2 regions of the Paenibacillus sp. WG02 genome follow, and region 2 is predicted to be linked to the other one. Evidence: a T-box and tRNA genes for the amino acid it is inferred to sense, from the RefSeq annotation. Region 2 holds a T-box; the other holds one or more tRNA genes.
What was found. A T-box is a leader RNA that pairs with one kind of tRNA and senses whether it is charged. The one in region 2 lies ahead of trpS (tryptophan--tRNA ligase), so its partner is inferred to be a tRNA-Trp.

Region 1: it encodes a tRNA-Trp, which carries the amino acid that the T-box ahead of trpS (tryptophan--tRNA ligase) is inferred to sense. The anticodon was not compared.

The regions. Positions count from the first base shown of each region.
Region 1 is NZ_AP036016.1:1,466,102-1,469,484, forward strand. Features, by position in the region: rRNA gene ACBP55_RS06950 (23S ribosomal RNA) at 1-584, shown strand, start outside; tRNA gene ACBP55_RS06955 (tRNA-Asn) at 661-736, shown strand; tRNA gene ACBP55_RS06960 (tRNA-Ser) at 740-831, shown strand; tRNA gene ACBP55_RS06965 (tRNA-Glu) at 847-921, shown strand; tRNA gene ACBP55_RS06970 (tRNA-Val) at 945-1,020, shown strand; tRNA gene ACBP55_RS06975 (tRNA-Met) at 1,073-1,149, shown strand; tRNA gene ACBP55_RS06980 (tRNA-Asp) at 1,181-1,257, shown strand; tRNA gene ACBP55_RS06985 (tRNA-Phe) at 1,278-1,353, shown strand; tRNA gene ACBP55_RS06990 (tRNA-Thr) at 1,370-1,445, shown strand; tRNA gene ACBP55_RS06995 (tRNA-Tyr) at 1,455-1,536, shown strand; tRNA gene ACBP55_RS07000 (tRNA-Trp) at 1,549-1,622, shown strand; tRNA gene ACBP55_RS07005 (tRNA-His) at 1,648-1,720, shown strand; tRNA gene ACBP55_RS07010 (tRNA-Gln) at 1,743-1,814, shown strand; tRNA gene ACBP55_RS07015 (tRNA-Gly) at 1,823-1,897, shown strand; tRNA gene ACBP55_RS07020 (tRNA-Cys) at 1,908-1,981, shown strand; tRNA gene ACBP55_RS07025 (tRNA-Leu) at 1,991-2,079, shown strand; tRNA gene ACBP55_RS07030 (tRNA-Leu) at 2,100-2,178, shown strand; gene ACBP55_RS07035 (class I SAM-dependent methyltransferase) at 2,393-3,163, shown strand; gene ACBP55_RS07040 (ROK family protein) at 3,238-3,383, shown strand, end outside.
Region 2 is NZ_AP036016.1:1,654,584-1,657,966, reverse strand. Features, by position in the region: gene ACBP55_RS07855 (MarR family winged helix-turn-helix transcriptional regulator) at 1-183, opposite strand, end outside; gene ACBP55_RS07850 (small, acid-soluble spore protein, alpha/beta type) at 330-557, opposite strand; gene ACBP55_RS07845 (DUF5325 family protein) at 711-893, shown strand; gene trpS (tryptophan--tRNA ligase) at 970-1,953, opposite strand; T-box leader at 2,019-2,284, opposite strand; gene ACBP55_RS07835 (permease) at 2,540-3,383, shown strand, end outside.

The sequences.
Region 1 (3,383 bases), 190 kb from region 2:
GAAATCATTCGCAGAGTGCAAAGGCATAAGGGAGCTTGACTGCGAGACCTACAAGTCGAGCAGGGACGAAAGTCGGACTTAGTGATCCGGTGGTACCGAATGGAAGGGCCATCGCTCAACGGATAAAAGCTACCCTGGGGATAACAGGCTTATCTCCCCCAAGAGTCCACATCGACGGGGAGGTTTGGCACCTCGATGTCGGCTCATCGCATCCTGGGGCTGAAGTAGGTCCCAAGGGTTGGGCTGTTCGCCCATTAAAGCGGTACGCGAGCTGGGTTCAGAACGTCGTGAGACAGTTCGGTCCCTATCTGTCGCGGGCGTAGGAAATTTGAGAGGAGCTGTCCTTAGTACGAGAGGACCGGGATGGACGTACCGCTGGTGTACCAGTTGTCTCGCCAGAGGCATCGCTGGGTAGCTATGTACGGAGGGGATAAGCGCTGAAAGCATCTAAGCGCGAAGCCCCCCTCAAGATGAGATTTCCCAGTATGTAAGACCCCTTGTAGACGACGAGGTTGATAGGTTCGAGGTGGAAGTGCAGCAATGCATGCAGCTGACGAATACTAATCGGTCGAGGGCTTAACCTAAACCCTGAGTGTTACTTTATGCAAGTTTCGTATCTAGTTTTCAAGGAATAAATCCTTGAAGTAACATTTTTTCTATTCCCTGATAGCTCAGTTGGTAGAGCACTCGACTGTTAATCGAGTTGTCACAGGTTCGAGTCCTGTTCGGGGAGCCATATGGAGAGGTGTCCGAGCTGGCCGAAGGAGCACGATTGGAAATCGTGTAGGCGTCACAAGCGTCTCGAGGGTTCGAATCCCTCTCTCTCCGCCACTATCTTTCTAGCAAGGCCCGTTGGTCAAGTGGTTAAGACACCTCCCTTTCACGGAGGTAACAGGGGTTCGAGTCCCCTACGGGTCACCATTAACTTTCTAGTTCTATCCCATGGAGGCTTAGCTCAGCTGGGAGAGCATCTGCCTTACAAGCAGAGGGTCGGCGGTTCGATCCCGTCAGCCTCCACCATAATTCCTTAGCAAGACTTGCTTTACTGGGAATCATCATATATGCTTAATGACGCGGGGTGGAGCAGCCCGGTAGCTCGTCGGGCTCATAACCCGAAGGCCGCAGGTTCAAATCCTGCCCCCGCAACCAATCTTCTTATAGAAGATATTGTACTTAACATGGAGCTGTGGTGTAGTGGCCTAACATGCCTGCCTGTCACGCAGGAGACCGCGGGTTCGAATCCCGTCAGCTCCGCCATTTTTTTGAAAATTAAGTAAGGCTTTGTAGCTCAGTCGGTAGAGCAGAGGACTGAAAATCCTCGTGTCGGCGGTTCGATTCCGTCCAAAGCCACCATTTCTTAATTAAATATGCCGTTGTAGCTCAACTGGTAGAGCAACTGACTTGTAATCAGTAGGTTGGGGGTTCAAGTCCTCTCGACGGCACCATTGCTTTGTGGAGGCTTAGTGAAGTGGCTAAACACGGCAGACTGTAAATCTGCTCTCTTCGAGTTCGGTGGTTCGAATCCATCAGCCTCCATTTACTTTTTCTAGGGGCATAGTTTAAGGGTAGAACAAAGGTCTCCAAAACCTTTGGTGTGGGTTCAATTCCTGCTGCCCCTGCCAAAAAAGTAAGAAACTTAATATTGTGGCGGTCGTGGCGAAGGGGTTAACGCACCGGTTTGTGGATCCGGCATTCGCGGGTTCAAGTCCCGTCGTCCGCCCATTATTACCCAAGCAACATAATGGGGATTAGCCAAGCGGTAAGGCAACGGACTTTGACTCCGTCATGCCAAGGTTCAAATCCTTGATCCCCAGTTTTATATGCGGAAGTGGCTCAGCGGTAGAGCATCGCCTTGCCAAGGCGAGGGTCGCGGGTTCGATCCCCGTCTTCCGCTCCATTATTACTAAGGCGCCATAGCCAAGTGGTAAGGCAGAGCTCTGCAAAAGCTTTACCCCCAGTTCGAATCTGGGTGGCGCCTCCACATTTATTAGCCGGAGTGGCGGAATCGGCAGACGCACAGGACTTAAAATCCTGCGGTAGGTGACTACCGTACCAGTTCAAGTCTGGTCTTCGGCACCATTATCTTTACAACTTCATATGCCGGCATGGCGGAATGGCAGACGCGCTCGACTCAAAATCGAGTCCGAAAGGGTGGAGGTTCGAGTCCTCTTGCCGGTATAACGAATAGAAAAAGCTCATGAAATGTAACAATTTCATGAGCTTTTTCTATTTATTTGTGTGTTGCTTATATATACAATAATCGATGAGCTTACAATTGAGGCGGGAATCCTTGGTTTTTAGCTTAAAAGAGTTGAACATATGCGCTTTTAGGCGAGCGCCTTTTTTTCCAAAAAAGACTCGAGAATCTGAACAAGAGGCTGCAGCCTTCCATATGGTAGAAAAGAGATTGATATGCCATTATGGAGGTGTAAGTGCTATCGAGTACTTAGATATGTTAGCCAAATTAGGAGTAGGAAATGCGCATCCCGGGGGTTTCGGAGAGACGATTGAGCAATTGAAGAATTATCCCATTGAGAAAGGGAAGCGCGTGCTAGAGGTCGGATGCGGAACTGGAAGAACGGCATGTTATTTGGCTGAACAAGGATGCGAAGTAACAGCGGTCGATATTCGTCCGGAAATGATCGCGAAAGCGATCATAAGAGCTGAGAAGCAGGGGGTACAGGTGCAATTCCTGGTTGGGGATGTATGCCAGCTACCTTTTGAAGATCATACTTTTGATGTTGTGATGGTGGAGTCAGTGACGAATTTTGCAGATGCTCAGAAAGCTGTATCCGAGTATTATAGGGTACTTAAATCCGAAGGTAAGCTTTATGATCGAGAAGTTATCCGTGTCAAACAGATGTCACCAAGCATTCAGAGGGCGTTGTGCAGCTTCTATGGGGTAAGTAAAATATATAGTATGGATGAATGGCGGGAGCTGTTAGAAAAGGGCAGGTTTGGACCTGTGGAATTCTCAGGAATACATTCCTTCCCGCTAATGATGTTCGAAGATCAAGTTCAACATCCAGATCCTGTTCATCTGTCTGATAAGCAGTCGTTTATGGATCCGCGGATTTGGCAAATCACTGCAAAATACGATGAGCTTGTCAATAAATATCATTCCTATATGGGTTATACCCTCATGATTGGATCGAAGGAATAAGGGGAAGACAAGGAAGGATTTTGGCTTCCCAATGGCGAAATATATGAGAAAGATTATCATTGGGGGCTGCTTCTTTGAACATAGATGTCATAACGGAACGAATTCCAAATCGTAAGGCGAAAGAAATCTATGAGCGAATTTGTCGTCAAACAACGGTTTCCAAAACGGAGTTGTTAGAGCAAAGCGGGATGACGGTTTCTACATTGACGCGGCTTTTGGA
Region 2 (3,383 bases):
ACCGAATCTGGAGAAATGAATCTCCGAAGCATGTCCAAGCTTGGCTCCCGCTGCCATCAGCCTAGATGCGACGAGCACAGCCTGTGCGTCTACGTCTAGATTATAACGATCAATCTGACGCTTGGATTGTGCAAGCGAGGGAATAGCTTCAATGTTATTTACTGTATTATTTTCGTTGGTCATATATATAGTATGGAACCTAACTAAATTGATGTCAATACATTTTTTTACAACTGTGGTGAGGCGCACGAAGAAAAAAACCCAGAGGGTTTGGCCCCTGGGCTTTATTGTTACTTAAATTGGGAAAACTATTGACGAAGTCAGACTATCTAGCTGCGGAAGCCAGATTGTCCGGCTAGCGTTTGCTCAGCGATTTGTACCAAACGGCGAGTAATGTTACCACCGATTGCACCAGCATCGCGAGTAGCCATATAACCCATGTAACCATCTTGAGGAATTTGGATGCCCAGTTCTTGAGCTACCTCATATTTCAATTGATCTAAAGCTTGAGTGGCTTGTTGAACTACCAGTGTGTTGCTGCTACGATTTTGCGCCATAAGGATCAGACTCCTTTCAGTCAGCTATAATCTTTGATGTATTTGCAAGCTTGCAAAGATAGTATGTGGAGGAAATGAATTTATATGCACAGCGATCAAAAAAGTTTAAAATAAGAAGACACTGTTCAATCTTCTAGAAAGTAGGTCATATTCATGAGCAAACCACTCGCTCTTCTTTTCGCTGTTGTTGGCACCCTGCTGCTCGCCTCCATCAGCTTATTCATTGCCCTTAGACAGCCTTGGATGATTCTTGCCTGCTCCATCATCTCCTTAGGCTTTATCGGATATGGATTTGCGGTTAAAGCAAAGATTCGCAAGAAGAATACGCGGTCTTAACGAAGGAAACAACTCGATCGTCAATAAGAGAAAGAGCTCAAACAGCCATACTAGCTGATTGAGCTCTTTTTGCTTTTTACAGAACGACGAAGCCCATCCGCTTCTTCACTTCAAGCAGAGTTTGATCAGCTACCTCAGCAGCTTCCTGCGCCCCTTTTTTCAAAATGTCGAAAATTTCGCCTGAACTGCGAATTTCACGATAACGTTGTTGGATCGGCTCTAGAACGCCCACGATATGTTCAGCTAAATCCTTTTTGAAAGGACCATAGCCTTGTCCTTCGTATTTGGCTTCAATCTCCACTAAGCTCATTTCGGCAAAGTGTGAGTAGATTGACATTAAATTACTAACCTCTGGCTTGTTTTGAGGATCATACTTTACCTCACGGCCAGAATCTGTGACTGCTCGACTAAGCTTCTTACGGATGACATCGGGCTCATCTAGCATGGCAATGTAACTGCCGGCATTTGGATTGCTTTTGCTCATCTTTTTGGATGCATCATCCAACGACATGATTCTCGCGCCAACCTCAGGCATATAAGGCTGCGGCATGACAAACATTTCACCAAAACGGTTGTTGAAGCGGTTCGCTAAGTCGCGCGTCAACTCCAAATGCTGCTTCTGATCATCTCCGACCGGAATAAGGTCCGCATTGTATAACAGGATGTCCGCTGCCATCAGGGATGGATACGTAAATAGACCAGCTCCGACTGAATCCTTGCCTTCGGATTTGTCCTTGAACTGCGTCATACGCTCCAGCTCTCCCATATGCGTCAGCGTCGTCATAATCCAGCCGAGCTCAGCATGCGCATGAACATGGGACTGCAGGAAAATGGATGCTTTGCTAGCATCTAGTCCCGCAGCAATATAAAGCGAAGCGATGGACTCTGTTTGCTCTTTCAGAGCAGCCGGATCCTGTGGAACCGTGATGGCATGCATATCCACGACCATAAAATAGCAGCGATGCAAATGCTGCAGCTTCACATAATTGCGCAGTGCGCCAATATAGTTGCCAATCGTCAGCTGTCCGCTGGATTGCATACCGGATAATACTCGTTTCATTGGATAATCCCTCCAGATTTCTTATCATCTTATGGTCTAAAAAAACAACAAAAAGGCCTCTCCCCGCAAGGGACGAGAGACCGTGGTACCACCCTAATTTGTCCATGAACAATTGTTCAACAAGACCTTCAGGCTCTGATAACGGGGAGCTGCCGTTTGGCATACTTGGACAGATGAGGATGTTCTCCGGCCTAGGTTCCGGCAACCTGCATACTGTGTTCAGCCTCATGCTCAAGGATCCATTCGGTTTGCTTGTTTCACCGGTTCACACCAACCACCGGCTCTCTGAGAAACAGATGACAAACTTACTTGTTCCTATCATCGCGAATTGATTTTATATAATTATACACCCTTACAATTCATTGTCAATCAAGGACATTGTCCTAACTGAACCTGCATGTACATAGGATAGATCATACTAGCCTTTCTATGCATAAAATAACTCCGCGTCCTTCGTGGACGCATTAACGGACAAAGGGGTGTCATCGAATTGCCATCGACTTTATACCGCTGGAGCCTTCCAATCTCCACCGTGATTTGCGCGTTTCTCCTCATCTTAATCGTGACAACAAGAGAGCTTCCTCCTATGGGTTTGGTCACATATGAAATCAAGCACGTTTTTACAGCCTTCATGGATATCTTTCTCGACGCTTTGCCTTTTATGTTACTGGGCGTCCTTCTATCCACAGTCGTTGAAAACTTCATTCCTGAAGCGTTCATTAGACGCATGACGCCGCGACATCCGCTTGGAGGTATTTTATTTGCCTGCGTTCTTGGCATCATGTTCCCGCTCTGCGAATGCGGAATGATTCCTTTCGTTCGCCGGCTCATGCGCAAAGGAATGCCCGTGTACATAGCCGTCATCTTCATTCTAGTAGGTCCGATTCTGAACCCCATCGTCTTTGCCTCGACGTTCATGGCTTTCCGCGGCGAGCCTTCGATGGCCTATTCGCGAATGGGGCTTACATTTGGCGTGGCGCTCATCGTAGGACTGATGTTGACACGTTTCCTGAAGAACAGCCCTTTACGTCATCTTGTTGAATATCAGGGAAACACCCACCATCACAACCACCACAACCATGGGGGTTCCAGCCCTGGACATCACGCCGACCATAGTCACGCTCACGATCACGGCCATAATCACGATCACGATCACGATCACGATCACGATCACCACCATGGCCACAATCACTCACACGGCGGTGGTCGCGTCATGACAATGTTCAGCCACGGTACGTCCGAGCTGTTCGAAATGAGTAAATACTTGATGCTGGGCGCTTTCCTGACCGCTCTTATCCAAACTTTCGTCTCCCAAGACAGCTTATCCGCGATCGGTCAGGGGCCTTTCATTTCACATGTGTTCATGATGGGCTTTGCCTACCTGCTCTCCCTATGCTCCACAACCGATGCTTTCGTGGCTGCTTCCTTCG